Regions from separate parts of the Zafaria sp. Z1313 genome, predicted to be linked through region 1. Evidence: riboswitches for the same ligand, from Rfam matches in the RefSeq annotation. Region 1 holds a riboswitch; each other region holds the start of a gene.
The links. Region 1 has a riboswitch for S-adenosylmethionine ahead of ACQ3I4_RS10705 (hypothetical protein). Riboswitches for the same ligand answer to the same signal wherever they lie in the genome.
Positions count from the first base shown of each region.

Region 2: it holds a riboswitch for S-adenosylmethionine, as region 1 does, so the genes downstream of both, ACQ3I4_RS15005 (hypothetical protein) here and ACQ3I4_RS10705 (hypothetical protein) in region 1, are expected to answer to the same signal.
Region 3: it holds a riboswitch for S-adenosylmethionine, as region 1 does, so the genes downstream of both, ACQ3I4_RS08420 (OsmC family protein) here and ACQ3I4_RS10705 (hypothetical protein) in region 1, are expected to answer to the same signal.
Region 4: it holds a riboswitch for S-adenosylmethionine, as region 1 does, so the genes downstream of both, ACQ3I4_RS09925 (ABC transporter ATP-binding protein) here and ACQ3I4_RS10705 (hypothetical protein) in region 1, are expected to answer to the same signal.

Region 1 is NZ_JBNWUK010000010.1:8,454-15,652, forward strand. It holds gene purU (formyltetrahydrofolate deformylase) at 1-279, shown strand, start outside; gene ACQ3I4_RS10680 (SPW repeat domain-containing protein) at 323-682, opposite strand; gene ACQ3I4_RS10685 (hypothetical protein) at 844-1,326, shown strand; gene ACQ3I4_RS10690 (hypothetical protein) at 1,323-1,571, opposite strand; gene ACQ3I4_RS10695 (helix-turn-helix domain-containing protein) at 1,646-2,221, opposite strand; gene ACQ3I4_RS10700 (sodium:solute symporter) at 2,379-3,917, shown strand; SAM riboswitch class IV at 4,043-4,152, shown strand; gene ACQ3I4_RS10705 (hypothetical protein) at 4,165-4,452, shown strand; gene ACQ3I4_RS10710 (VIT1/CCC1 transporter family protein) at 4,673-5,833, shown strand; gene ACQ3I4_RS10715 (SRPBCC family protein) at 5,877-6,359, opposite strand; gene ACQ3I4_RS10720 (Gfo/Idh/MocA family oxidoreductase) at 6,424-7,199, opposite strand, start outside.
Region 2 is NZ_JBNWUK010000022.1:24,393-31,591, reverse strand. It holds gene ACQ3I4_RS15030 (MDR family MFS transporter) at 1-687, shown strand, start outside; gene ACQ3I4_RS15025 (acyl-CoA dehydrogenase family protein) at 831-1,976, shown strand; gene ACQ3I4_RS15020 (pyridoxamine 5'-phosphate oxidase family protein) at 1,984-2,424, opposite strand; gene ACQ3I4_RS15015 (App1 family protein) at 2,533-3,645, shown strand; gene ACQ3I4_RS15010 (acyl-CoA thioesterase) at 3,642-4,106, shown strand; gene ACQ3I4_RS15005 (hypothetical protein) at 4,114-4,575, opposite strand; SAM riboswitch class IV at 4,589-4,707, opposite strand; partial or broken gene ykgO (type B 50S ribosomal protein L36) at 4,779-4,901, opposite strand; gene ACQ3I4_RS14995 (GTP-binding protein) at 4,898-5,623, opposite strand; gene ACQ3I4_RS14990 (siderophore-interacting protein) at 5,910-6,746, shown strand; gene ACQ3I4_RS14985 (DNA-3-methyladenine glycosylase 2) at 6,751-7,199, opposite strand, start outside.
Region 3 is NZ_JBNWUK010000006.1:148,312-155,510, forward strand. It holds gene ACQ3I4_RS08395 (hypothetical protein) at 1-720, opposite strand, end outside; gene ACQ3I4_RS08400 (TetR/AcrR family transcriptional regulator) at 844-1,515, shown strand; gene ACQ3I4_RS08405 (metallophosphoesterase family protein) at 1,564-2,070, opposite strand; gene ACQ3I4_RS08410 (phosphatase PAP2 family protein) at 2,126-2,707, shown strand; gene ACQ3I4_RS08415 (aldo/keto reductase) at 2,794-3,789, shown strand; gene ACQ3I4_RS08420 (OsmC family protein) at 3,833-4,432, opposite strand; SAM riboswitch class IV at 4,474-4,590, opposite strand; gene ACQ3I4_RS08425 (TetR/AcrR family transcriptional regulator) at 4,738-5,361, shown strand; gene ACQ3I4_RS08430 (MDR family MFS transporter) at 5,358-7,082, shown strand.
Region 4 is NZ_JBNWUK010000008.1:92,094-99,292, forward strand. It holds gene ACQ3I4_RS09905 (lipopolysaccharide assembly protein LapA domain-containing protein) at 1-290, opposite strand, end outside; gene ACQ3I4_RS09910 (acetate--CoA ligase) at 356-2,449, opposite strand; gene ACQ3I4_RS09915 (ABC transporter permease) at 2,606-3,472, opposite strand; gene ACQ3I4_RS09920 (aliphatic sulfonate ABC transporter substrate-binding protein) at 3,472-4,536, opposite strand; gene ACQ3I4_RS09925 (ABC transporter ATP-binding protein) at 4,658-5,533, opposite strand; SAM riboswitch class I at 5,539-5,629, opposite strand; SAM riboswitch class I at 5,860-5,956, shown strand; gene ACQ3I4_RS09930 (acyl-CoA dehydrogenase family protein) at 5,962-7,199, shown strand, end outside.

The sequences.
Region 1 (7,199 bases):
CACTCCTTCCTGCCGTCCTTCAAGGGCGCCAAGCCGTACCACCAGGCGTTCGCGCGGGGCGTGAAGACCGTGGGCGCCACGGCGCACTACGTCAACAGCGAGCTCGACGAGGGCCCGATCATCGCCCAGCAGGTGGTCGAGGTGGACCACACCTTCACGCCGGAGGACCTCGTAGCGGCTGGCCGGGACACGGAGTGCAAGGCCCTGTCCAACGCGGTGCGCTGGCACTGCGAGGGCCGGGTGTTCCTCAACGGGAACCGGACGGTCGTACTGCGCTGAGCGGCCGGGGCCCACGGGCCCCGGCCGCCGACTCCGGTCCGCCTCAGGCGGCCCGGTGATGGTGCTCGCGGTACCCCTCCATGCTCGGCTTGAGGGCGAGCCCGGTGGCCACGAGGGCCACGCCGCCGGCGATCCAGGCCGTCATGGCGGGCATCATGGCGGAGGCGAATCCGCCCATCCACGGGGCGGCGACCAGGGCCAGGGCGATCACGGCTTGTGCCCACTCGATGCCCGGCATCGCCACGGAGGCCAGGTTCGCGACGCCCGCGACGACCAGCAGGATGCCGATGGTCATCAGGAGGCCGCGGGAGGCCCCGGCGGGTTCCATCCACAGCACGGACAACGCGGCGTAGAGCCCGCAGGCCACGACCACCCAGTCCTGCCAACGCGTCCACTTCTTCATGGGTTGTGCAACTCCTCGCTGCTGACCGCCGTTCCGCGGCGGCCGGAGGCGGAACGGCAGTCCCGCCGTGCCTTCAGGGTGGATCCGCGGCCACGGGCTGTCCAGAGGGCGGCCCTACAACTCCTGCGCCCGGAAATGGTGCCGGAGGCTACGATGGCCCGATGACACCGGAACCCTCCCACGACCCGGGGAAGCCCTCGGCTCCGACACCCGCGACGCGTGCGTCCGCGGAACGCCGGATGGCCGTCCCGGCGTGGATCGTCGTCTCGCTGGCCCTCGTCGTGGCCGCCGTCTTCGCGTTCCGCCCCGCGTTGGGCCCCTGGCGGTCCCTGGGCACGGTGGCCGTGATGCTGCTGCTCGTCGGGGCGGCCGTCGTCTTCACCCGCCGGCAGTCGCGCCTCATGGACCGGCACGGGCTGGCCACCGCCGCCGGACGCCCGGCCGGGCCCTACCACTGGTGGGCGGGGCTCGCGTTTGTCCTGCTGGTCCCCTTCAGCGTGCTCTTCGACCCCTCGGACCTGGCGGGGATGTCCGTGAAGTTCGTGGTGCTCGGGGCGGGGCTGTGCCGCGCCTGCCTGAAGGCCGACCGGGCGTGGATCCGCTCGGCCTGGGACCAGGCCACGGGTCCGGCCGCGCGCGGCTAGCGGCGCACGGCGGCCGGGCGGAGGACCGCCCCCGGGTCCTCGGCCCCGAAGCGCAGCAGGCCGTACTCCGCCGGCCACTCCGCCCCGCCGCGCAGGGCCTCCCACGCGAGCCCGGCCCCGGCGTCGTCCTCCGCTCCTGCGAGGTCGAGCGCGGGGACGAGCTCCTCGAAGCGGGCGCGCAGCGCCGCGAACGGCAGGGACGAGACGACGACGATGCGCCGGCTCGTCCGCTCCTGTTCCGCCACGGAGGGACCGTGCCCCCGGCCGCCCGGCGGTGCCTCGGCGGGCACGGCTCAGCGGCCCGAGCGCTGCGGGGCGCTCACCTCGAGGCCGCCGGGACGAGCGTCCACAGGACCACCGCCTCCTCGTCGGTCGGATTGATCCACGTATGCGGCTCGCGCCCGGGGAACGTCACCGAGTCGCCGGCCTCGAGCTCGAAGCGGTCGTTGGAGAAGATGATGATGAAGCGCCCGGAGACGACGTGGAGGACCTCGGCCTCGCAGTCCACGGAGTACAGCTCGGATTCCCCCGCCCCGCGGGGCTCGATCACGGCACGGATGACCTGCAGGCGGCGCTCGGAGCGAGCGGTGAGGAGGCGTTCCTCGATGCCGCTGCCGCCGAGCGAAACCCGGGGCGCCTCCGCGAGGCGGACGAGGTGGGTCTCGGGCTGGGCGAAGAGCTCGCCGACCGAGACGGAGAGCACTTGGCACAGCGTCACGAGCGAGGCGACCGACGGCGAGGTCAGGTCGCGCTCGACGCGGGACAGGAAGCCCTTGGTCAGCCCCGTCGACGCCGCGACCTGCTCGATCGTCATCCGCTGCGCATGGCGGGCCGCCCGGATGCGCGAGCCGATCGCGATCGGCGCGTTGCTGGGCTCAACGGGCAGGGCCTTCATGGGCAGCGCCTCCGGCGGGTCGGACGGGTCTTCGGGGATGAAAGACAGCTTAGGACAATTGACCTGTAACTCGAATCACACTAGCCTGTGTGGCAACAGTTGTTTACCAGTGGTGAAACAGCTCACACCGTTCCCCTCTCGAGAAGACACCCTCCCCATGGAAATCATCAACATCGCGATCGTCGTCGCCTACCTCGCCGCCATGCTGGCCTTCGGCTGGTGGGGGAAGTCGCGCACCAAGAACTCGAGCGACTACCTCGTCGCGGGCCGCCGGCTCGGCCCCATGCTCTACACCGGCACCATGGCCGCCGTCGTCCTCGGCGGCGCCTCCACCGTCGGCGGCGTGGGCCTGGGCTACCAGCACGGTATCTCCGGCGCCTGGCTCGTCATCGCCATCGGCGTGGGCGTCATGCTCCTCAGCCTCGCCTTCGCGCCCGTCCTTCAGCGCCTGAAGATCTTCACGGTCTCCCAGATGCTCACGCTGCGTTACGGCAACCACAACGCCACCAACGCCTCCGGCGTCGTCATGCTCGCCTACACTCTGATGCTCTGCGCCACCTCCACGGGCGCGTACGCCACGATCTTCATCGTCCTCTTCGGCTGGGAGCGCGAGGCCTCCATCGCCGTCGGCGGAGCGATCGTGCTCGTCTACTCCACGATCGGCGGCATGTGGTCCATCACGCTCGCCGACCAGGTCCAGTTCGTCATCAAGACCGTCGGCGTCTTCGCCCTCATGCTCCCCTTCACGATCGCCGCGGCCGGCGGCTTCGGCGGTCTGTCCGGCGGAATCGAGGAGCGCGCCCGCCAGGCCTTCTTCAGCTGGGACGGCATCGGAGTCCAGACCATCATCACGTTCTTCGTGGTCTACACCCTGGGCCTGCTGATCGGCCAGGACATCTGGCAGCGCGTCTTCACCGCCCGCACACCGCGCGTGGCCCGCTGGGGCGGCGCCACGGCAGGTTTCTACTGCGTGCTCTACGGCATCGCCGGCGCCGTGATCGGCATGGCAGCCCGCGTGGCACTGCCCGAGATCGACCTCACCCAGGGCGGCAAGGACGTCGTCTACGCGGAAGTGGCCATGAACCTCCTGCCCGTCGCCGTCGGCGGCATCGTCCTGGCCGCGGCCGTCGCCGCCATGATGTCCACGGCCTCCGGCGCGCTCATCGCCGCCGCGACGGTGGCCCGCACCGACGTCACTCCGTTCGTCGCCGGCTGGTTCGGCAAGAAGATCGAGGTCAACTCGGGCACCAACCCCGAGCACGACGTCCGCGCCAACCGCTGGTGGGTCCTGGGCCTCGGCGTCGTCACGATTCTCCTGGCCATCATGGTCAAGGACGTCGTCGCGGCCCTGACCATCGCCTACGACATCCTCGTCGGCGGCCTCCTCGTGGCGATCCTCGGCGGCCTGCTCTGGAAGCGCGGCAACGGCACGGGCGCCGCCTGGTCGATGGCCGCGGGCACGCTCTTCACGCTGGGGACCATGATCATCCTGGAGATCCAGGGCGACGCTCCCTACGACGGCGTCTACGCGAACGAGCCGATCTACGTCGGCCTCGCCGCCTCCATCGTGGTCTACGTCGCCGTGAGCCTCGCGACCCCGGCCACGAGCCGGGACGTGACCGCGGCCTGGGAGGACCGCGTCGCCGGGCGCGTTCAGACCGAGGGCGTGTCCCTCGAGGAGACCGCCGCCCGCTGACCCGGCCCCGCGCGCCGGCCCCACTGATCCGGCCCCGGCCGCCCGGCCGACGCCCGGGCGCCCCGGTCCGTCACGCTCCGTAACCCCGTTCCCGCACCGCGGGGGCGGGGTTACGCTGTGTGAAGCTTCACGAGACGCGGCGCCAAGCTCCGACTGGCCGCGCACCAACCCCAGGTTCATGGGTGGTTCGGATGAGGAAGCGGCCCGCGCCGGCCGGCACGGGCAAGAGTCCAGCGAAAGGCCCGCCGTGGCGTCCAGCCCGATCCCCGTCCTGCCGATCCTGGACACGGAGCTCGGCACCGTGACGCTCTACGTCGCCGGAGAACGGTACCGGTACCTCGCCGAGGACCCCCACGCCCTGGAACGCGCCCTGGCCAACGCCTGCGCCGCGCCGCGCTGGGACCGCGGCGCCCTCCGGCTCGTCGTCCGGACCGCCGCGGCCGGGAAGCGCCGCGGCGTTCCGGCCACGTTCACCCTCACGGAACCGCCGTCGTCGGAGCAGTGCGGACGCCACACGCGTATACTGGTCGGCTGAAGGGGAGTAGTTCCAGCCCCTCCCCCGCCACGGCGGGCGGAGGAGGCAGCGGACTTGTCGACATACTGGCCACGATGAGCGTGGCCCGGCAATCCACCCGGACCACGGTCCGGGCGAGCGAGACCTTCGGCCCGCCGGTGGCGGTCCGAGGTTCGCCGTACCCAGATCCTCGACCGTCGCCCCCAGGCTCCGCCTGGGCCGACCGACCGAACGAGGATCCATGCCCATCCCCGAACAGCGCGGCTTCGAACCGCGCGACACCGTACCCCACGGCCCCGCCCCGACCGCCGTCCACCGCACTCCGTCCCACCGCGACATCCGCCGCTGGCGCAAGTACCTCGCCGACGAGCGGGCCGAGGGCGCCGTCTACCGCGAGCTCGCGGCCAACCGCGAGGGCGAGGAGCGGGAGATCCTCCTGGGCCTGGCCGAGGCCGAGCTCCGCCACGAACGCCACTGGGCGGCCCTGCTCGGCGAGCACGCCGACAAGCGCACACGCCCCTCGCTGCACCGGATCGTGCTGCGCTTCCTCGCCCGCCACGTCGGCTCCGTGTTCATCCTCGCGCTGGCCCAGCGCGCCGAGGGCAACTCACCGTACGCCGACGACCGCGACGCGACGCGCCAGATGGCCGCCGACGAGGCCGTGCACGAGGAGGTCGTCCGCGGCCTCGCGACGCGCGGAAGGCACCGGCTCTCCGGCAACTTCCGGGCCGCCGTCTTCGGCGCCAACGACGGCCTGGTCTCCAACCTGGCCCTCGTCATGGGCATCGGCGCGACCGGCGTCTCCAGCGCCCTCGTGCTCTTCTCCGGCATCGCCGGGCTCCTGGCGGGGGCGCTGTCGATGGCCGCCGGCGAGTTCGTGTCCGTGCGCTCGCAGCGCGAGCTCATGGAGGCCGCCCGCCCGACCCAGGTCACGCTCTCCGCCGCGCCGGACCTGGACCTGGACGCCAACGAGCTCGTCCTCGTCTACAAGGCCCGCGGCATGAGCGCCGAGGCGGCCGAGCACCGGGCGGCCGAACGCATGGGCTACTTCTCCTGCGATTGCGATCCGTCGTTGTCCCTGCAGCCGGAGAGGGCCGCCGAGGAGGAGGACGAGCCGGACACGATCGGTTCCGCGCTCGGGGCGGCCGCCGCGAGCTTCTGCTTCTTCGCCTCGGGCGCGCTGATCCCGATCATCCCGTACCTCCTGGGCCTGACCGGCCTCGCCGCCGTCGCGGTCTCGGTCGTGCTCGTCGGGGCCGCGCTCATGGGCACGGGCGGCGTCGTCGGCCTGCTCTCCGGCGCATCGCCGGCCAAGCGGGGGCTGCGCCAGCTGGCGATCGGGCTCGGCGCGGCGGCCGTGACCTACCTGCTGGGCCTCGCCTTCGGCACCACGGTCGCCTAGGCCCAGGACGACGCCGGGGCCCCGGCCCCGTGCCCGGGCGGGCTCAGGCTCCCGGGGAGGATCCGGCGTCGTCCGCGTCCCCGCGCCCGTCGGCGAAGTGGGCTGCCAGGCGCTCGAGGGTGCGCTCCATGTTGCGCGGCGTCGTCCGGGTGAAGCCGAGCACCCGCAGCAGCCACTTGTGCTTGAGACGGGAGGCGTCCCAGGTCTCGCGGACCAGGGTCCCGCCCTCGGCGGGCTCGAGCTCGTAGCGCCAGCGGTGCCCGCTGAAGTGGCGCCAGGCGATGAGCCGGCCCTCCTCGAACTCCACGACGCGGTTGCTGATCCGGTACGGGACGCCGAGGCGCATGTCCATGCCGAACTCGGCTCCGGGCCCGAGCCGCTCCGGCGCCCCGCCGCGCGTGGCCCGGACCGTCCCGGAGCCGTCGATCACGGGATGCATCGCGGGATCGGCCAGAAGCCCGAAGACCGCGGCGGGCGGGGCGGGAACGAGGCGCCGCCGGGTGACGTGGAAGGGGGAATCGCTCATGAACCGAGCCTAGCCACCAGACCGGCCCCGCGTCCGCCATCGCTTCGCGTGGCGGACGGGGCCGCTAGATCCGTGCCGCGAGAGGATCGACGCGGACGGGGGCGCCGGTGGCCAGGGACTCCTGGGCGGCGTCGGCCACGGCGGAGGCCGCCACGGCGTCCTCGGGCGGACACGGGTTCTCCCGCTCCCCCAGCACGAGCTCCACGAAGGCCGCCATCTCCTCGCTGTAGGCGGGGGCGAAGCGCTCGGCGAAGGTCTCGTGCGGCGACCCGGACGGGAAGGCGGTCCCCGGCTCGGCCGAGCGCAACGCGGCGCGCTCGTCGAGTCCGACGACGAGCGATCCCTTCGAGCCCTGGATCTCGAGGCGGACGTCGTGCCCGGCCCCGTTGTAACGCGTGGCGGTCGCGGTGGCCACGGTGCCGTCGTCGAGCGTCAGGACGGCCAGCGCCGTGTCGACGTCGCCGACGGCGCCGATGGCCGGGTCCCCGTTGTTGGAACCGCGGGCGTAGACCTCGACCACCTCGCGCCCGATGATCCAGCGGATGACGTCGAAGTCGTGGACCGAACAGTCGCGGAAGAGGCCGCCCGAGGTGGCGAGGTACTCGACCGAGGGCGGGAACATGTCCCCCGTGACGGCGCGCAGCGAGTGGATCCACCCGAGCTCGCCGGCCGCGTAGGCCCGCTTGGCCTCGAGGTAGCCGGCGTCGAAGCGCCTCTGATGGCCGATCTGGACTGTACCCCCCGCCTCGCGGATCTCCCGCAGCAACGGCAGCGACGAGGCCGTGTCTCCCGCCACGGGCTTCTCGCAGAACACCGGTACCCCGGCCGCGATGCCGGCGC
Region 2 (7,199 bases), on a different contig from region 1:
GGCTCGCTCGTGCTCACCGCCGTGCTGCTGTTCGTCGAAGGGCGGGTCCCCGATCCCGTGATCCCGCTGAAGATCATCAGCCAGCGCACCACCGCCCTGGCCATCCTCGCCTCCATCGCGATCGGCGTCGGCATGTTCGGCACGGGCGCGTTCCTCGGCCAGTACTTCCAGCTCGCCGTCGGCGCCACCCCGACCATGGCGGGCGTCTACACGATGCCGATGATCCTCGGAAACCTCATCGGCTCCGTGGTCTCCGGGCAGCTGATCAGCCGCTTTGGGCGCTGGAAGGTCTTCCTGGTCATCGGCTCCCTCGCCAACGTCGCCGGGCTCGGGATGCTCGGCCTCATGGACGCCTCCACGCCGTTCTGGTACCTCGCCGCGGGCATGGTGCTCAACGGGCTCGGCATGGGCATGATGCTGCAGAACCTGGTCCTCGCCGTGCAGAACACCGTGAAGGTCACCCAGATCGGCACGGCGAGCTCTTCCGTGGCGTTCTTCCGCTCCGTCGGCGGCGCCGCCGGGGTCGCCGTGCTGGGCGCCGTCCTCTCGGAGCAGGTCGCGTCCCGCGGCCCAGGCGCCCTCGGCGAGGCGACCGCCGTCGTCTTCCTGATCTCCGCGGCCGTGGCCCTCGCCGCGTTCCTCTGCGTGGTCTTCATCAAGGAGGTCCCGCTGCGGCGCTCGGTGTAGGGCCTGCGTGCCATGATGGATCCGCGCCGCAGCAACCGCACCCCCACGGCAAGGAGGCCACAGTGGACGCCCCGAGCAATGAGTCCCCCGCCGACGAGTTCCCCGCCCAGGAGTCCCGCGCGGACGGAGCGAGCCCGGCGGACCTGATCGACGTCGACGCCCTGCTCGGCCCGGAGGAGCTCGCCCTGCGCGCCGAGGTCCGCGGCTTCGTGGACGAGGCCGTCCGGCCGCACATCGGCACGTGGTACGACTCCGCCCGCTTCCCGGCCGAGCTCGTGCCCGAGCTCGGGCGCCGCGGCCTGCTCGGCATGCACCTGGAGGGCTACGGCTGCGCGGGCCGCAGCGCGGTCGAGTACGGGATCGCGGCCGCCGAGCTCGAGGCCGGGGACTCCGGGATCCGCACGTTCGTCTCCGTCCAGGGCTCGCTGGCCATGACGGCCATCCACCGCTTCGGCTCCGAGGAGCAGAAGAGGCGCTGGCTGCCGGGCATGGCGGCGGGGGAGCTCATCGGCTGCTTCGCGCTGACCGAGCCGGACTCGGGCTCCGACCCCGGATCGATGCGCACGACCGCCCGCCGGGACGCCTCCGGCGACTGGGTGCTCAACGGCGCCAAGCGGTGGATCGGGCTCGCGAACCTCGCCGACGTCGCCGTCGTCTGGGCGCGGAGCGACGACGGCATCCGCGGCTTCCTGGTTCCCGGCCGGACCCCGGGCTTCACGGCCACCCCGATCGAGGGCAAGCTCTCGATGCGGGCCTCGGTGCAGTGCGGGATCGAGCTCGAGGACGTGCGCCTGCCCGCCGACGCGGTGCTGCCCGGGGCGCTGGGGCTCAAGGGCCCGTTCACGTGCCTGAACGAGGCCCGCTACGGGATCGCCTGGGGGGCCATGGGCGCGGCGCGGGACAGCTTCGAGGCCGCGCTGGACTACGCGCAACGGCGGATGCAGTTCGGGCGGCCGCTCGCCGCCTACCAGTTGACGCAGGCCAAGCTCGTGGACATGGCGCTCGAGATCAACAAGGGCTTCCTCCTGGCGCTGCATCTGGGGCGCATGAAGGACGCGGGCACGCTCTCGCCGCAGCAGATCAGCGTCGGCAAGCTCAACAACTGCCGCGAGGCCATCGCGATCGCCCGCGAGGCGCGCACGATCCTCGGCGGCAACGGGATCACGCTCGAGCACTCGCCGCTGCGCCACGCCAACAACCTCGAGTCGGTGCGCACCTACGAGGGCACCGACGAAGTGCACCTGCTCATCCTCGGCCAGCGGCTCACGGGCCACGCGGCGTTCCGCTAGGGCGGGGTCAGGACTCGTCGAGCTGTTCCGGCTGGTTGCCGAGGAGGAAGTGGCGGCCCGTGACTTCGCGCGGGGTGATCTCCACCCACGTGTCCTTGAGGGTCTGGACCCAGGGGCGGACGCCGGCGGCGCGGGCGAGCTCGATCTCCGCCTCGGTCTCCAGGACCCGGGCCGTGCCGCGGACGACGACGGACCAGGCCTGGTCGCTCAGGATGCCGTCCGACTCGAACGCGACCGTCGGGTTGATGGTGAGCCCGGCCAGCTTGTTCCCGGGGGCCGTGCGGAAGTAGAGCTTCCCCTCGTGGGCCGCGTGGTTGACCGGGACGATGTCCACGTTGCCCGCGACGCTGAGCGCGATCCGGCCATGGTGGGTGCGTCCCAGCAGCGTCCAGCACTGCTCGGTGTCCAGGATCATGACGGGCTGGCCGTCCTCGTGTTCAAACATCATGCCGCCCATTGTTCTACAGAATGTAGAAGAATGCGAGGGGTTTTCGGTGCCCGTTTCCGCCGCCGCGCGGTGACGGCCCCACGGCCGCGTGCGTGAAAGACTGGGGCCATGGCAGCACCGAACACCGTGAAGCACGCCCGCCACCTGGGGGTCCGCCTTGAAGACGGATGGCACGCGTTCCGCGAGCGAGGCGGCCGGAGCCGCGGACTCGTGGCCACCGTCCTGCCCTTCCGCGGCTACGGCGTCAGCGGGGCCGACGGCTGGGTGCGGGTCTTCGCACGTATCGTCCTGGCCCGGCCCGGCGCGTTCACGAACGGCCTGCCCAAGTCCAAGGTCGTCTCCGACGGCGTCCGCGGCTGGAGGAACTTCATCTCCCCGCCCATCCCGCACGCCGAGGTCGTCGCGGAGATCGGCGGGCGGACCTTCCGCGTCGACGCCGACCGCGGAGGCGTCCTCGACGTCAAGATCACGGTGGACCTGGCGCCCGGCTGGCACGCGGTGACCCTGCGCAGCGAGTCCTCGGAACCCGCGGACGTGTCCGTGTTCGTCGTCGACCGCTCGATCGACTTCGGGGTCGTCTCCGACATCGACGACACCGTCGTCGTCACCGCCCTCCCGCGCCCGCTGCTGGCCGCGTGGAACTCCTTTGTGCTCAGCGAGCACGCGCGCGTCGCGACGCCCGGCATGGCCGTGATGATGGAGCGGCTCATGCGCACCCGCCCGGGATCCCCGGTGCTCTACCTCTCGACGGGCGCCTGGAACGTGGCCCCGACCCTCACCCGCTTCCTCTCCCGCAACCTCTACCCGGCCGGAGCGCTCCTGCTGACGGACTGGGGGCCGACCGAGGGGCGCTGGTTCCGCTCGGGGCAGCAGCACAAGGTGGACCAGCTGCGCCGCCTGGCTGCCCAGTTCCCGCACATCAGCTGGCTCCTGGTCGGCGACGACGGACAGCACGATCCGGAGATCTACGCCGAGTTCGCCCGCCGCCACCCCGGGCAGGTGCGGGCGATCGCGATCCGCCAGCTCACGCCGTCGGAAGCCGTCCTGGCCGGCGGCCGCTCGATGGGCACCATGGACTCCACCCCGGGGACGCCGTGGGTGTACGCGCCGGACGGTGCCGGGATCTGCGAGGGCCTCGAGCGGCTGGGGCTGCTGGAACCCGAACGTGTCGCGGGGCCGCCCACCTCGGCGATGCCCGTCCTGCCGCGGAAGACGCCGTGAGCGGGCGCCGCCTGAGCGTCGGCGTGCCGATGCGGTGGGGCGACATGGACGCCTACGGCCACATCAACAACGTCAACCTGGTCCGCATGATGGAGGAGGCGCGGATCGCGGCCTTCGGCGTGCCGGGCGGGACGGGCAAGCCCGGCGCCGAGCCCGTCGTCGAGCTGTTCTCCACCGTTCCGGCCGACACGCAGACGCTCGTCGTCGAGCACCGGGTCCGCTACGTGGCCCCGCTGGACTACCGCAACGTCCCGGCCCGGGTCGACGTCTGGATCAGCTCGGTCAAGCCCGCCTCGTTCGACATCGCCTACGAGTTCCACGATCCCGTCGACGGCGGCGTCTGCGTGCGCGCGATCACGACCCTGGCGTTCTTCTCCACTGCGGAACAGCGACTGCTGCGCATCCCGGCCGAGCACCGCGAGGCGCTCGCCGGGTTCCTTGGAGAGCCGCTGTTCCGCTGAGGGCGGCTCAGGCCCCGCTGTGCAGCAGGCCCGCCGTGACCTCGACGAACCGCAGGCCGAGTTCCGGATCGTGCTCCAGATCGCACGGGGCCAGCTCGTCGCTGGAGAGGCTGAAGTAGCGGCGGCCGGCCCCGACGCCGGGGTCCTCCGGGACGCCGAGGATCCGGGCCGCCTCGTTCCAGGCGCAATGCCACCACAGCGTCTCGAACGGCTCGGAAGCCCAGCGCACGCGGTGGTCGAGCCGTTGGCCGGCCAGGTTCAGGAGCCGGACGATCTCGGCCACGTCATGGGCCGTGTAGCGTGCGACCTTCAGACCGGCCGTCATCACGGCCACCCGGAAACCGGGAAGGAACGCCGTGACGTGGGCCGGTTGCCACGCGGTGGGGTCCTTCCGGGCGCGGGCCAGGCGGAGCGGGTAGATGTCGTGTCCGTCGCGGTAGCTGCGACAGCTGCCGTCGGGTGCGTTCATGAAGGTGTGCCTTCCGTTGCTCTTGCCCGGAGCGGTATTGCACCGGACCGCTTCGTCATCCGAACCACCCGTGAAGCATGGGGTTGGTGCGCGGCCGGGTCGGAGCCCTGCGTGTGGCCGCATCTCGTGAAGCTGCCTCCATCCTAGCGGCCCGGTGCGACGCTTCGGCAAGCAACGCACCGGACCGCACCGGACCGGGACGGTCAGCCCTGGCGCGCCTTGAGCCGCGGATTGGCCTTGTTGATGACGAACGTGCGGCCGCGGCGGCGCACCACTTGCGCGCCGGGCTGCTACTTGAGGGCGCGGAGCGAGTTGCGGACCTTCATGGGGTTCCTCCTGGGATCGTGCTGCCGTTCTCGGACGGAGCGCCGTGCGGCGCCCCGGTGGTCCCGGCGCGGGACAGCTCCGCGTCGGTGAGTTCGCAGGCGGCGAGGGCCGCGGCGGCCTCCTCGGCGGCACCGGCCATGTCCGGGCCGGTCATCAGGAGCCGGGTCCCGGCCGCCCGCCGGCCCCACGTGCCGAGGTGCTCCATCCAGACGCGGGGTCCGATCCCGGTCACGCCGAGCCGCGCGGTCGGGGAGTCGGCGAGCCAGACGTCGCCGCGCAGCCAGGCGACGCCTTCGGCGATCCGGGGCAGGGTCGCGCGGAAGCGGTTCGCCTGCAGAGGCCGCCCGGCGCGGAGCTCCACCGTGCCGAAGGGTCCCCGGGAGCCAGGCGTGGGCGGCTCCGTGCCCGGCCCGAGTTCGGCGTGGAGCAGGCGGGCCCGTGGGGGCGATCTCGGCGATGAGCTGCATGCCTGGACGAACCCCGCCCCACCGGACTGGCAGCCCGCGGAGCCGCCGCCGAGGAGGTGGGCGAAGAGGCCCTCGACGAGGAGCACCTCGCGGCACTGCGCGAACGCCTCGATCAGGAACTCGCCGGCCGTGCGGTCGTCGGCGGGCAGGCTGCTGAGCCCGGATTCCCAGAGCGTGTGGCGGTCCCAGAGCTGGTCCTCGACGGATGCGGGGTCCACGGCCAGGGCGAGCGCCCGGGGATGTCCGTGCGGCATAGTACCCGTTCGCCTTCGAGCAGGTCGTGCACCACGACGACCGCGTCGGGGTGGTCGGCGCGGAGGCGGGTGAGCGCCTGGTCGCGGCAGTGGAAGTCGAGGGAGGAGAGGAGATGGAGGCTCACGCGGCCAGTCTATTGAGAATCATTCTCAAGATGCAAGCCGCCTGGAGTCCGTCCGGGACGCCGTCCGGGGCGGGGGCGTTTGCATTGACGGGATTCGTGGGATTGGGTGGACAAAAGGCAACCGCCGGCCCGCGGCCGGCCCGAAGGAGTGTGTCCTCAGCATGAGCGTTTCCCCCGCCCCGCGTCCGCAGCGCCCCCAGACCGTCCTCGAGGTCCTCGCCACCGAGCGGCTCTCCGAGCACATGGTGCGCTTGACCCTCGGCGGCGAGGGCTTCGCCGGCTACCAGGACAAGGACGCCACGGACAAGTACGTCAAGCTGCTCTTCGCCGATCCCGCGCTCGGCCTCGAGCCCCCGTACGACCTCGACGAGCTCCGCTCCCGGCTGGAGCCCGAGCAGATGCCCGTGCGCCGCACCTACACCGTCCGCTCCGTCGACCCGGACGCCGGGACGCTGCAGATCGACTTCGTCGTCCACGGGGACGAGGGCATCGCCGGTCCGTGGGCGGCCGCCGCGCAGCCCGGCGACAAGCTCTGCTTCAACGGCCCGGGTGGGATGTACTCCCCGGACCCGGCGGCCGGTTGGCACCTGTTGGCCGGAGACGAGTCGGCCCTGCCCGCGATCGCCTCCGCGCTCGAGGCCATGGGGCCGGACGCCCGCGGCATCGCCTACCTCGAGGTGGCCTCTGCCGCCGACGAGCTCGAGCTCTCCGCCCCGGCGGGCATCGAGCTGCGCTGGCTGCACCGCGGCGGCACGTTCAGCCCCGAGACGACGCGGCTGGCCGCGGCCGTCATGGCGGGGCAGTGGCTCGACGGCGACGTCCAGGTCTTCGGGCACGGCGAGCGGGAGATGATCAAGGCCCTGCGCCGCTACCTCGCGGACGAGCGCGGGGTCCCGCGCCAGCGGATGTCGCTCTCCGCCTACTGGGCCCACGGCCGCGCGGAGGACACCTTCCAGGCCGAGAAGCGCGAGCCGATCGGGCAGATCTTCCCGGAGTAGGCGCCTATCCGGGCAGCTGAGCCGCCCAGCAGTGGAACAGCGCGTAGGCGCGGTACGGGCTCCAGGCGTGCGAGCGCTCCTCGGCCGCGCGCGCATCGACGCGTCCCAGGGCCCGGCGGAGGACGAGGTCCCCGGGCGTGAACGCGTCGGGGTCGAAGCCGGCCCGCACGGCCAGGTAGTCCGCGGTCCACGGGCCGATCCCGCGCAGGCCGAGCAGTTCCGCGCGGGCCAGCGGGAACCCGGGGCCGCCGCGGGGATCCAGGCCCGCTACCGGCATCGCCGCGGCGAGGGCCGCCATCGCCGCGTGCAGGGTCAGGGCCCGCTGCCCCGTGATGCCGACGGCGGTGTGCAAGTGCCCGGGGTCCGTCTCCGCCAGCTCGGCCGCGTCCGGGAAGATCCGCAGCCCGCCGGGCCCGTCGCGGCCGAAGGCCTGCACGAGCCGGCCCGAGAACG
Region 3 (7,199 bases), on a different contig from region 1:
CGCTCCGGCCCGTGGCGCCCCGGCCCGCCACGCCGCGACGGCGGCGAGCAGCAGGCCCGCGCACAGGACGGCGCCGTGGGCGATCCGCAGGCCGGCCGGGGCGAAGAACTGCGGCAGGTAGAGGGCCAGGGCGCTCCCGGCGAGGACCCCGCCCCAGCGCGCGAGGGGGCCGGAGCTCAGGAGCGCGCGGGCGAACTGGACGCCGACGACGGCGAGGCACGCCAGGCCCAGCCCGAACGTGGTCATCGCGAACGGCGCGTAGCGGAATGCGTCGGCGATGGACAGGACCGCCGGGTCGCCGGTCTCGACGGCGTAGCGCCCGAGCTCGTTCAGGCCGTACGCCTCCGCCCCGTAGTAGGGCAGCAGGAGGACGACGGCGGTCCACGCCCACGCCTCCATCGCCCGCCCCGGGCTCGGGGGTCCTTCGGAGACGTGGTGGGCGGCCCTGCCCGGGCCGGCCGTGCCCGAGCCCGCGGAACTCGTCCGGTCCGCGCCGGCAGCTCGGCTTTCGGCGGCGGCGCGGAGCCCGAAGGCCAACAGCGTGAAGCCGGCCATGCCCAGCGCGTGGGACGCGAGCCAGGCCGTCGAGGCGAAGTCCGCGGCGCCCTCGGGTCCGGCCTCGGGGCCGTAGGGGCGCAACGCCGGATAGAGGATGAAGGCCAGGCCGGACGCGGCGTAGAACGCCGCGGTCGTGCGGTCCGGAGTGAGATGGCGGCGCATGGACTGCCCTTTCTGTGAGCGCTGCTCTCTATTGATGGTTCGAGTGTCCACCCGGCGTCGGCGAATTGCAAGAGCGGTGCTCACTTAAGTGACCGGTGATCCCGAATATGGCAAGCTGTCTCCATGCCCCAGGGACCCACGCCGCGGCAGCGCGCCCGCGCCGACAACATCGCCCGGATCAAGGAGCTCGCCCTCGGGCAGCTCGCCGAGTCCGGGGCCGCCGATCTCTCGCTCCGGGCGATCGCCCGCGAGCTGAACCTGGTCTCCAGCGCCATCTACCGCTACTTCCCGAGCCGCGACGAGCTCATCACCGCCCTCATTGTCGACGCCTACAACGACCTCGCCGCGTCCCTCGAGGCGGCCGGCTCCATGCGCGCCCCGCATCGCGTTCGGTGGTCGGCCGTCACCGGCGCCTTCCGTTCCTGGGCCCGGGAGCAGCCGCATCGATTCGCGCTGGTCTACGGCTCGGCGATCCCCGGCTACCGGGCCCCCGGCAACACGATCGAACCCGCGGCCCGCGTGGTCCGCGCCTTCTGCGCCCCGGCGGTCCGGGGTCCGGGCGCCCGGTTGCCGGGAGGGGCGGCGGATGGGCTGGCCGGGCAGCTCGACGTCTTCGCCGACGCCGTCGGCGTGGAGCGCGACCCCGATGCCGTGCTCGATCTCGCAGCGGCGTTCGCGAGGATGGTCGGCGCCGTCCAGCTCGAGCTCAACGGCCATTTCGTCGGCACCTTCGACCCGGCCGACGCGCTCTTCTCCCGGCTCGCCGAGCGCGAGGCGGATGCGCTGGGACTCTAGCCCCGGCGTCGTCCTCCGCCGCCCCGCCCGTCCCCCGGCGCCCCGGGACTAGAGCCGGTCCACCGGCACGATCTCGACGTCCCGCAGCGCGCCCGCGTCGGCGACCGCCCGGAGGTAGGTGCAGGCAGGCTGGCGGCGGCGGTCGGTCGGGGAGCCGGGATTGAGCAGGCGCAGGCCCGTCTCCGCGACCGTGTCCCACGGGATGTGGCTGTGCCCGAACACCAGGACATCGGCGTCCGGGAACCGCTGCGCGCAGCGCGCCTCCCGCCCGCGCGCCGGCCCCGTCTCGTGGGTCATCGCGAAGCGGACGCCGTCGAGCTCGAAGCGCGCCGTCTCCGGCAGCCGCGCGCGCAGGCCGGGCCCGTCGTTGTTCCCCCACACGCCGATCAGGCGCCGCGAGCGCGCCTCGAAGGCGTCGAGCGTGGCCTCGTCGACCCAGTCACCGGCATGCAGGACCACGTCGGCGTCCTCGATCCGCTCCCAGAGCTCCGGGTGCAGTCCGCGGGCGCGCAGGGGCAGGTGGGTGTCGGCGACGATCAGCAAGCGGGTGGCCATGCCCCCATCGTGGCACGGGGCGCCGGGCGTCCGGGGCCCGCCTAGCATGGTGGGCATGGAGCGGACGACGGCGGAGCGCGCGGCCTGGTGGATCAGCGAGCTGTATGCGCCCGCCGTCGTCGCGACCGCGTACCTGCTGAGCCGGCCCCTCGTCGTGCCGGGCATCGGCTGGCCGCACGCCCTCGTCGCGGTCCTGTTCACCACGGTGCTGCCCTTCCTCGGGGTGCTGTGGTTCGCCCGCGGCGGCGTCGTCTCGAGCCGGCACATCCCCAAGCGGCGGCAGCGCTACTGGCCGTTCCTGACCTCCGGCTTCTCGATCCTCGGCGGGGTGTGGACGCTGCGCCTCATGGACGCGCCGGACGCGTTGTTCCTCGATCTCGGCGGGATCTTCACGGGGCTCGTGCTGTGCCTCGTCGCGAACGCGTTCTACAAGGTCTCCGTGCACACGGCCGTCGCGGTCTACGTGGCGCTGCAGTTCCTGGGGCCCGTGCCGGCCGTGGGGGTCGCCGGGCTCGCGGCGGCGGCCGCGGTGGGCTGGTCGCGCCTCGTCCTGCGGGCGCACACCCCCGGCCAGGTGGCGGCCGGGGCGGCGATCGGCGTCGCGACGCACCTGCTCCGCACGCTCGTCTACGGCTGAGGCCCGCCGCCCCGGCCCCGCATCACGATCCCGATTTCCGTTGTATGAGCGGCCCATCACCGCCCGGGAGTGGATAACGTGGGGGGATGGCGGGTGACGGATCGCGATTGGTGTTCGGCTGCATGGGACTCGGCGGCGGGTGGGACGACGCGCCGCCGGACGCCGGCGACCTGGCCACCGCCCACGCCGCGGTCGACGCGGCCCTCGAAGCGGGCATCACCCTCTTCGACCACGCCGACATCTACACGCGCGGCAAGGCGGAAGAGGTCTTCGGCCGGGTCCTCGCGGAGCGGCCCGGCCTGCGGGACGATATCGAGCTGCAGTCCAAGTGCGGGATCGTGCTCGCGGGCCCCGACGGGTCGGGCGGCCGCTACGACTCCTCGCCCGCCGTCCTCACGGCCCGCGTCGAGGACATCCTGCGCCGGCTCGGGATCGAACGGCTCGACGCGCTGCTGATCCACCGCCCGGACCCGCTGACCCCGATGGAGGACGTCGCGGCCGCGTTCGCCGGGCTGCGGGACGCCGGCAAGGTCGGCCGGCTCGGCGTCTCGAACATGTCGGCGGCCCAGATGCGCGCGCTCCAGGACGCGCTCGGCGAGGCGCCGGCGGTCAACCAGCTCGAGATGGGCCTGCACCGGCGCGATTGGCTCGAGTCCCAGGTCCTCGTCAACCACCCCGAGGGCGGGGCGCTCTCCTTCCCCGAGGGCACGATCGAGTACTGCCGCGCGGAGGGCGTGGAGCTGCAGGCGTGGGGCGCGCTGGCCCAGGGGCGCTACTCGGGCAGGAGTACGACGCCGGAGCCCGGCCCGGGTGCCGCGCCCCGCCCCGGGAGCGGGGCGGCGTCGCCCGAGGAGGAGGCGTCCGGCGTCGTCCGGGAACTCGCCGACGGCCTCGGCTGCGCGCCCGAGGCCGTGGTGCTGGGATGGCTCATGCGCCACCCGGCCCGGATCCGCCCGGTCATCGGCACCACGAACCCGGCGCGGATCGCCGCGTGCGCCGGCGCGGAGCGGGCCGCCGCGGCCATGGGGGCCGTGGACTGGTACCGCTTGTGGACCGCGGCCCGGGGGCGCCCGCTGCCGTAGGGTCCCGCCGTCGTCCGGCCCGCCGCGGCCGCTCGGGCCGGCCTCAGTCGGCGTTGACCGCGAGCTCGACGCTGACGGGGGTCGGCCGGGCGAAGAGGTCCAGCACCGGGCAGCGCGCGTCGACGACCTGGTGCAGCTCCTCGTAGCGCTCGGGGGTTTCCGGCCCGTTGAGGTGAACGGTCAGGCGCACCGCCGTGAAGCCGGGGCGCGTGTCCGGATCGGCGCCGAAGATCCCGCGGACGTCGAGGTCGCCCTCCGCCGTGATCTCGAGCGAGTCGATCGCGACGCCGAGCTGGTGCGCGTAGAGCCGGTAGACCACGACCTGGCAGGACACGAGCGCGCCGAGGGCGTACTCGACGGGGCTCGCGTCCGAATCGTCGCCGGCCAGCGCGGCGGGCTCGTCGACGACGAACTCGTGGCGGCCCGCCGTGACGCGCGTGGCGACGGAGCGCTCCGAGACGCCGTGGGCGCGGTAGACGGCCTTCGCGTTGGCCGTGTCCTCGCCGATGCGGCCCGCCCAGAAGGACGCGGCGTCGTCGAGGCGGCGGGCGCGCTCGGCGTCGAGGTCGGTGGTCCTCGGGGTGGCGGATCCGGTGGGAGACTGCTGGCCGGTGCCCGCAGCCTGTTCTGTGGTGGAGGTCATGTTGGGTCCTGCCCTTCGCGTCGTGGCGCATGCGGGCGCGTGCGCCGTACTTACGCCCGCCGCCGCGGCGGGCGTCGAATCGTCACCTGGGGCACCCCGCTACAGCGAGGAGGGTTGCCGCCCGACCGGCCAGGGCCTTCAGGCCGGGTCTCTTGATTCCTGGCCACGAGTCTCACGCTCCGGCCCGGGCCGCGGCAAGGACTTCCGTCACGCGGGGTCACCTCGTCATCCGCCGTCACGGGAGGCGGCCAAGGTCACGTGGCCTGCAGTTGTGCAAAGATTGCACTGGTGCATAAACTGTACCCATGCATGATTCACCCCTGAGCCTGCGCGAGCGCAACCGCCTCGAGACCTGGCGGGCCGTCCACGAGGCGGCCTCGGCCCTCGCCCTCGAGGACGGCCTCGCCGCCGCCACGGTCGATTCGATCGCCCGCCGCGCCGGCATCTCCAAGCGCACGTTCTTCAACTACTTCCCCTCCAAGGAGGACGCCGTCCTCGGGATGCGCGCCCCCGAGCTCCGGCAGGAGTTCATCGAGCGCTTCCGCGCCTCGGACGCCGAGCTGCTCGAGCGCACCGTGCGGCTCATGGCGGAGGTCCTGTCCACCGTGGTCGGCGATGGGAGCCGCTTCGAGCGCCGCAAGGAGCTCGTCGGCCGCTACCCCGAGCTGCGCGGGCGCGTGGTCCAGCACCTCAACGACGCCGAGGTCCTCGTGGACTCGGCCGTCAACGACCGCCTCAGCGAGGACCCGGCCACCGTCTCCGCCGAGCTCGGCGAGGACCCCGCGGCCCGCCGCGCGCTGCTCATGGCCGCCGCCACGATCGTCCGCTTCACCTACCGCCAGTTCCCCGGCGCCCCGCTCGAAGAGCTCGGCGCCCACCTCGGCGAATCCACCGACGTCTTCAGAAAGGTCCTGCGTCCCCGGCCATGACCACTTCCACCACCACGCCCGGCACCACCGCGCAGCCGCCCGCCCCCGAGGCGGACCGCAAGAACCACCTCGTCCTGCTCTTCGGCGGCCTCATGGTCACCATGCTGCTCGCCTCCCTCAACCAGACCGTGCTCGCCGCGGCCCTGCCGACGATCGTCGGCGAGCTGCACGGCGTCGAGCACATGGCCTGGGTCATCACGGCCTTCATCCTGGCCTCGACCGTGATGATGCCCGTCTACGGCAAGCTCGGCGACATGTTCGGCCGCAAGCCGCTCCTGCTCTTCGCGATCATCGTGTTCATCGGCGGCTCCGTGATCGGCGCCCTCGCCCAGGACATGAACGTGCTCATCCTCGGCCGGGCCATCCAGGGCATCGGCGGCGGCGGGCTCATGATCCTCTCGCAGGCGATCATCGCCGACGTCGTCCCCGCCCGCGAGCGCGGGAAGTACATGGGCATCATGGGCGGCGTGTTCGCCTTCTCCTCCGTCGCCGGACCACTGCTCGGCGGCTGGCTCACGGAGGGCCCGGGCTGGCGCTGGACGTTCTGGATGAACATCCCGCTCGGCGTGCTCGCCGTCCTCGCCGCCGTCTTCCTGCTGCACATCCCGCGCCCCTCCGCCGCCCAGCGCGGCCGGATCGACTACCTCGGCATGGCGCTCCTCGCCGTCGCGACGAGCGCACTCGTCCTCGCCGGCACGTGGGGCGGCGGGACCTACGCGTGGGATTCCCCGACGATCCTCGGCCTCTTCGCCGCGGCCGCCGTCGCCGGCGCCCTGTTCGTGTGGGTCGAGTCGCGCGCCGCCGAACCCGTCCTGCCGCTGGCCCTCTTCCGCAACCGCAACTTCAACCTGACCACGGTCGCCGGGCTCATGACCGGCATCGCCATGTTCGGGGCGATCGGCTACATGCCGACCTACCTGCAGATGGTCACGGGCTTCGGCCCCACCGAGGCCGGCCTGCTCATGATCCCCATGATGGGGGGCCTCCTGGTCACCTCGGTCCTCGTCGGCCGCCGCGTCTCGGTCACGGGCCGGTACAAGGCCGTCATGATCACGGGAACGCTCGTCACCGCGCTGGGCCTGGTCCTGCTCTCCACGATCCACGCGGACGCCCCGGTCGCCCTGATCTGCGCGTACCTCGCCGTCATGGGCATCGGCCTCGGCGCGAGCATGCAGCTGCTGACCCTCGTGGCGCAGAACTCCTTCCACCTCTCGATGGTCGGCACCGCGACGGCCGGGCAGAACTACTTCCGCCAGGTCGGCGCGACCCTGGGCTCGGCCGTCGTCGGCTCGCTCTTCGCCAGCCGGCTCAAGGAGCTCCTCGTCGAGAAGATGCCGGCCGGGGCCGGTGCGGGCGACGGCGGCAACTCGCTGACCCCCGCGCTCGTCGCCTCCCTGCCGGAGCCCGTGCGGGAGCTCATCGTCGCGTCCTACAACGAGGCCCTCGTGCCGCTGTTCCTGTGGATCGCGCCGCTCGCGCTCCTCGCGGCGCTCGCCCTGGCGTTCGTCACGGAGGACCCGCTCGCGACCAAGATCGAGCGCGATCTGCCGGCCGAGTCCCTCGGCGAGGGCCAGCTCGGCCACCTGCATGACACCCCGCAGGGCGGCGCCGGCGGGGAAGACGAGGGCGCGACCCCGCCCGTCGCGGCCGCCCCGGCTTCCGCGGGCGCCGCGTCCCCGGCCCGCCACGTGGCGGAGCCGCACCGGGACGCGAGGGGCTAGCTCCGGCGTCGTCCACGTCCCGCGCCGCCGCGGCATCCCGCGCGCGGCACCAGGGGGCCCGGTTTGCCGCCGCGGCCCCCTGCGGTGTGGGATGGAGGGGAACCCGCCGGGACCCCG
Region 4 (7,199 bases), on a different contig from region 1:
ATGAGCAGCACCAGCAGGACGAGCGCGATGATCGTCGTGGCCCAGATCATGCCCGTGCGCGTCGTCGTCTTGGCGTCGAAGTCGTCGTCCTCGCCGGAGCCGTGCGGATCACGCTCGGCGGGCGGAATGACCTGCGTCGTCTCGGCGTCGTCCACGGGGCGGGTGGCTTCGAGGGCCCCGCTGCCGTCGGCGCCCGGAGTGCCGAGCGTGTCGAAGGGCGCGCCGTCGACCGCGTCGGGGTGCTTGTCCGGGTGGAGCGCGTCGTCGGATCCGGGGTGGGGATTGCTCACGGTGAACCTCGCTTCTGAAGTGTCGTCCGTTCCGAACCTACACCAGCGGGCACCCGCTCCTGCCGCTACCGCCCGGAGCGGCAGATCGCGTCGATCTCCGGAATGCACGGCTCGTTCTGCAGGCTCGTCGTGTCGCCGAGGTCCGTGCCCTCGAACAGCTGCGTGAGCAGCCGGCGCATGATCTTCCCCGAACGGGTCTTCGGCACGTCGGGCACGAACACGATGTCCCGCGGCTTGGCGATCGGCCCGATCTGCTCCGCCACGTGCGCCCGCAGTTCGCGGACGACGGCGGCGCGCGCCTCCTCGCGCCCGTCTCCCGCACCGCCCGGGGCGGGCCGCTCCCCGGAGCCGGGCTCCGGCGTCGTACCCCCTCCCGGGATGAGCGACTTGTCCCGCGGGACCACGAACGCCGTGGCCGCGTGCCCCGTCGTCGGATCCGCCGTCGGGCAGACGCCCGCCTCGACGACGGCCGGGTGGGAGACCAGCGCCGACTCGATCTCGATCGTCGACAGCAGGTGCCCCGAGACGTTCAGCGCGTCGTCGGTGCGGCCCAGGATCCAGGTGTCGCCATCGTCGTCGAACCGCGCGCCGTCCCCGGCCAGGAACCAGCCCTGCTCCGCGTATTGTTCCCAGTAGGAGGTGTAGTAGCGCTCGGGATTGCCCCACACGGTCCGGGCCATGGCCGGCCCGGTGCGCGTGAGCACGATGTTCCCCTGCCGGCCGGGCGCGGTGCGGGTGCCGGATTCGTCCACGATGTCCGTCGCGACGCCGGGCAGCGCGCGCGTGGCGGAACCCGGCTTGAACGCGGCGTCCGTGGGCCGGGGGGAGAGCACCGTGGCGCCGGACTCAGACTGCCACCACGTGTCCACCATGGGGATCCCCGCGTCCGGATCCCCGGCGGCCAGCGCATCGCGGCCCACCTGCGTGCGCAGCCAGCGCCACGCCTCCGGGTTCACCGCCTCGCCCACCGTCCCGGCCAGGCGGATCGAGGACAGGTCGTGGTGGGCCGGGATGCCGTCCGGGAACCAGCCCATGAGCGAGCGCACCAGGGTCGGCGCTGTGTAGTAGCTCGTCACCCCGTAGCGCTCGATGATCTCGAAGTGCCGGCCCGGGTGCGGCGCGTTCGGCACGCCCTCGTAGATCACCTGCGTGACCCCGTTGGACAGCGGACCGTAGAGCTCGTAGGTGTGCGCCGTGACCCAGGCCAGGTCCGCCGTGCACCAGTGGACGTCCTCCGCCCGGCGCTCCGGGTCCGGATGGGAGAACAGGAACTCGTGGCTCCACGACGCCTGGACGAGGTAGCCGCCCGTGGTGTGCACGAGGCCCTTCGGCTTCCCCGTGGTGCCGGAGGTGTACATGATGAACAGCGGGGTCTCGGCGTCGAAGGCCTCCGCGGCGTGGGTGCGGGGCTGGGCGTCGACGACGTCGTGCCACCACAGGTCCCGGCCCTCGGTCCAGTCGATCTCCAGGCCCGTGCGGTTCACGACCAGGACGTGCTCGATGTTGTTCTCGCCCGCGACGGCGGCGTCCGCGTTGGCCTTGACCGGCACGGCGGCGCCCCGGCGGTACTGCCCGTCCGTGGTGACGAGGAGCTTGGCGCCCGTGTCCTCGACGCGGAAGCGCAGCGCCTCGGCCGAGAAACCGCCGAAGACGAGCGAGTGGACGGCCCCGATCCGGGCGCACGCGAGCGTGATCACGACGGTCTCGACGAGCACGGGCAGGTAGATCACCACGCGGTCGCCCTTCGCGATGCCGAGCGACGTCAGGGCGTTCGCGGCCTGGGCGACGAGTTCCGCCAGCTCGCGGTACGTCACGGTGCGGCGGTCGCCGGGTTCGCCCTCGAAGTGCAGGGCGACCTTGTCCCCGCGGCCGGCCGCGACGTGCCGGTCGGCGCAGTTCACGGCCGCGTTGAGCTTGCCGCCGTCGAACCAGCGCAGCTCCGGGCCGCGGCGCTTCGCGGCGTCCGTGCCCGTGGAGGAGTGGACCGTGTGCCAGGGCTCGGCCCACTCGAGCCGGTGGGCGGCCTGTTCCCAGAAGGCGAGGCGTTGGGCCTCGGTCCACGCGTGTTCGGCCGCCTCCGCGTCCGTCCGGGCGGGCGGGATGGCGGGCAGGGCCGGGGCAGGGGCGGCGGCTGTGGCGGTGGTCGCGGACGAGGTCATGATCATCTCCATCGGTTCTGGCGGTGGCGTAGGCGCGGGTTCGGGTGCCGCGGTGGGAAAGGTTCCCGGTTCTCGCGGGCCGGCCCCGGCGTGTCGCGCCGACACGCCGGGATTTAGCCGGCCCGGGCCGCTGGACGTGGGAAGTTTCCGAGGGCGTCAGGCCCAGCGGGCGACGGCCTTGCGCTCCGCGATGCCCAGCAGCGCGTCGGTGGCCTTGCCGATCACGGCGAGCAGGATGATGGCCAGCAGGAGCCGGTCGGTGCGCCCGTTGTTCTGCGAGTCCGTGAGCAGGAAGCCCAGCCCCATGGAGGAGGCGATGAGCTCCGCCGCCACGAGGAACAGCCAGGCCTGCGCCAGGGCCAGCCGCAGGCCGGAGAAGATCGCGGGCACCACGGCCGGTAGCTGCACGGTGGTCAGCAGGCGAAGCCCCTTGAGGCCGAACGCGCGGGCGGCCTCGACGAGGTTCTTGTCCACGTGCCGCAGGGCCAGGTAGATCGTGGTGAAGATCGGGAAGAACGCGCCGATCGCGATGAGCGTGACCTTCGAGTCCTCGCCGATCTTCAGCCACAGGATCAACAGAGGCACCCAGGCCAGGGACGGCACGGCGCGGAACGCCCCGATCGTGGGTCCCAGGAGCGCGTCGGCCCGCCGCGAGAGCCCGACGAGCGAGCCGACGGCCAGGCCCAGCGCGGCGCCGATGCCGAAGCCCAGCAGGACGCGCTGCACGGAGATGCCGATGTGCGTCCACAGCTCGCCGCGCTCGGCCAGGTCCACGCCGGCCGAGAGCACGGACAACGGGGCCGGCAGGCGGTTCTCGCTCACCCAGCCGAGCGTGCTCGACGCCTGCCACAGCGCCAGCAGGAGCAGCGGGACGACGGCGCCGAGCAGCACGCGCCGCCCGCGCCGCTTCCCGCCGGCCGTGCCACGCCGCGGGCCGGAACTCCCGGTGCCGGCGGATCCCCCGGCCGTGCCGCGGGCGATCGCCTCCTCGGCGACGGCGCTCGTGTTGGGGCCGAACGCCATCACGCCTCCTTGATGGTGGAGGCGTCGGCCTTCCCGGCGAAGGACGCCTCGACGATGCTCGCGATGGCCTCGTCGACGTCGGCCTGGGTCTTGACGTCGCCCGTGTCCACGAGGGTCGGGGCGATCGCCGTGAGGACGGTGACCTGGGCCTCGCCGGGTACGGGGTCGACGTCGAGGTTGGAGCGCTCGAGGATGACCTTGTCCGCGACGGCCTGGTCCAGCCCGGCGACGCCGGCGAGGATGGAGGCCGTCTCCTCCGGGTTCTCGGCGGCCCATCCGCGGGCCTTCTCGTAGGCGTCGACGACGGCCTGCGCGAGCTCGGGGGAGGCCTCCAGGAACTCCTCGGTGGCGTTGAGGAATCCGTAGGTGTTGAAGTCGAGGTTGCGGTAGAGCAGCGTCGCGCCGGCCTCCTCGGCCCCCGCCATGATCGGGTCGAGCCCGGCCCACGCGTCCACGGAGCCGTTCTCGAGGGCGGCGCGTCCGTCGGCGTGCTGCAGGTTCTGCACCGTGACGTCGTTGATGGACAGCCCGGCCTCCTCGAGCGCCTGGACGAGGAAGAAGTAGGGGTCGGTGCCCTTGGTGGCGGCGATCTGCTTGCCCTTGAGCTCCTCCACGGAGGTGATGGGCGATCCGGAGGGGACGACGAGCGCGGCCCATTCCGGCTGCGAGTAGAGGCTGACGACCTTGATCGGCGAACCGTTGGCGCGGGCCAGGAGGGCGGCGGAGCCTGCGGTCGAGCCGACGTCGACCGCGCCGGCGCGCAGCGCCTCGTTGGCCTTGTTCGAGCCGGCGGACTGGATCCAGTTCACGGTGACGCCGCGGTCGGCGAGCGTGGCTTCCAGCCAGCCCTTCTCCTTGATGACCAGGCTCAGCGGGTTGTAGGTGGCGAAGTCGATGTTCAGGGTGGTGGCGCCGGATCCCGCGGCGTCGCCGGCGGCCGTGGCGGCCCCGGCCTGCCCGGATCCCTCGCCGGCGCAGGCGGCGAGCAGGACGGCGGCGGCGCCGGCGGTGCCGAGGCCCAGGAGGCGGCGGCGGGACAGGTGGGCGGAAGCGGTGCGGGTCATGGAACGGTCCTTTGCTGTGGTGGTGATGGCGGGCGGCGTCCAGGGAACGACGCCGGGGCCCGGCTTCCCGGGGCCGCCCGGCTCGGGCGCGGCGCGGGGCCGGAAGTCGTGCGGGTGTGGTTCAGCGGCGGTGCGGGTCGACGCCGAGCGTCTCCAGGAGGGAGGAGCGCAGCGCGGCGAGCTCGGCCGAGGCGCGGTCCCGCGGGCGCTCGCCGGGGACCTCGAGGACCTGGGCGATTCCCGCTCCCTGGCCGCTCCCGGTGGGGCCGAGCACCAGGATCCGGTCGGCCAGCTGGAGGGCCTCGTCGACGTCGTGGGTGACGAGCAGGACGGTGGCCGGGTGGGCGCGGTGGATGTCCAGGAGCAGGTCCTGCATCTTGAGCCGGGTCAGGGCGTCGAGGGCGCCGAACGGCTCGTCGAGGAGCAGGACGCCGGGGCGGCGGGCGAGCGCGCGGGCCAGCGAGGTGCGCTGCGCCATGCCCCCGGAGATCTCGCGCGGACGGTGGCCGGCGTAGGGTCCGAGCTCGACGAGCTCGAGCAGTTCGTCGACGCGCTGGGCGGCCTCCGCCTTCGACGTGCCGCGCGGCAGCCCGAGCTCGACGTTGGCGCGGACCGACTGCCACGGCAGGAGCCGGGGTTCCTGGAAGGCGACGGCGGTGCGCTCGTCGAGGCCGTTGACCGGCTCCGTGCCGATCGCCACGCGCCCGGAGGTGGGAGCGTCGAGCCCGGCGACGGCGCGCAGCAGGGTCGACTTGCCGCAGCCGGAGGGGCCGAGGATCGCCAGGACCTCGCCCGCGGCGACCTCGAAGTCGATGCCGGCCAGGACCGTGCGCGCGGAGTCGCCGGAGCCGAACGAGCGGGTGAGGGCCTCGAAGGCGACGGGCAGCGCGGCCCCGGCGGCGGTCCGAGGCGTCCCGGGGCGTCCGGTCGGGCCCGGGGACTCCGGCGCCACAAGGCGTGCGGGCCCGGCGGTCGTGGGGGCGGGTGCAGCGGTCATGATCATCTCCATCGGTCCTGGCGGTAGCACCGGTCCCGGTCGGGGTGGTTGCTGCGGCGTCGTCGAGCCAGATCTCTCGGCCGCTCTGGATGGTTGCCCTTCCAGTGAACGTCACATGACGGCGGCGCGGCAAAGAATGGCGTCTTCGTTGCGAATTGTTTCGCGGGGTCCGTCCGAGGAGGTCGGTCGGTGAAGAATCCGCGTTGTTTGGCGGTTTCCCCGCCCTGATGTTCGATCCGTTCGCCGTGCTCGGCGCCCCGGGCGGGCCGGTCCGGAGGCCGTCGCGTTCGCGTCCGGGCCGCGATCGTGTCCAGAATGGACGCAACAAACCATCCAGAGCGGCCGAGAGATCTGGCTCCGTGACGCCGCAGCAACCCCTTCCCGGGAACGGGAGGAAGGTGCTACCGCCAGGACCGATGGAGATCGCCATGACTTCTTTGCCCGGGACCACCGACGCCTTCGACACCGTCCACGTCGCCGAGGGCCTGCCCGTCGACGAATCCGCGCCGCAACCGCGCCACCTGCTCAAGCTCACGCCGGGCGTCCCCGTGGGGGAGGCCTACGAGGAGCTCGCGGCGCAGTTCCGCCCCGTGTTCGCGGAGATCGCCGCGGGAGCCGCCCAGCGGGACGCCCAGCGCATCCTGCCATTCGAGCAGGTGGGCTGGCTCAACCGGGCCCGCTTCGGCGCCTTGCGCGTCCCGCGGGAGCACGGCGGCCACGGGGCCTCGCTGACGGACACGTTCCGCCTGCTGATCGAGCTCGCGGAGGCCGACTCCCAGGTCGCGCACCTGCTGCGCGCGCACATCGGCTTCACCGAGCTCGTCCTGAAGCATCCCGACGAGGCCGTGAGGGAGCGCTGGTTCGCGCGCTTCACGGCCGGCCAGCTCGTCGGCAACGCCTACACCGAGCGCGGCGGCAACCCCCTCGGCGGGCACAACACCGTCTTCGCCGAGGCCGGCGAGGGGCGGCTGCGGATCAGCGGGAAGAAGTACTACTGCACCGGAACGATCTTCGCCGACTGGGTCGCCGTCGCCGCCTCGCATCCGTCCGCGGAGGGGCGGCACGTCGGGATCGTCTCGACCCAGCACTCGGGCGTGAAGATCTTCGACGACTGGGACGGCTTCGGCCAGCAGCTCACGGGCACCGGCTCGACCCACTTCGAGGACGTCCCCGTCGACACCCTGCTCGGCCCCGAGGACCTGGCCGCCCACCCCGAGTCCGCCGTGTTCCAGCTGGTCCTGCTCGCCGTCCAGGCCGGCATCTGCCGCGCCGCGCTCGCCGACGCCCGCTCGGCCGTGCAGGCCCGCACGCGCGCGTTCAGCACGGGGACGGGCGTGCCGCCGCGGCGGGAGCCGCAGGTCCTGCAGGTGATCGGGGAGATCTCGGCGAACGCTTTCGCCGTGGACTCCGTCGTCGTCGCCGCCGTCCAGGAGGTCGAGGCCGTCCTCGCCGATCCGGGGCTGCGCCCCGAGGAGCGCTTCGCGGTCTGCGAGCTCGTCGCGGATCGGGCCCAGACCGTGGTCCAGCCGATCGTCCTGTCCTCGGCGTCCAAGCTCTTCGACGGGCTCGGCGCGTCCTCGACGGCCGCCGGCTGCAACCTGGACCGGCACTGGCGCAACGCCCGGACCATCGCCACCCACAATCCCGCCATCTACAAGGCCCGCAT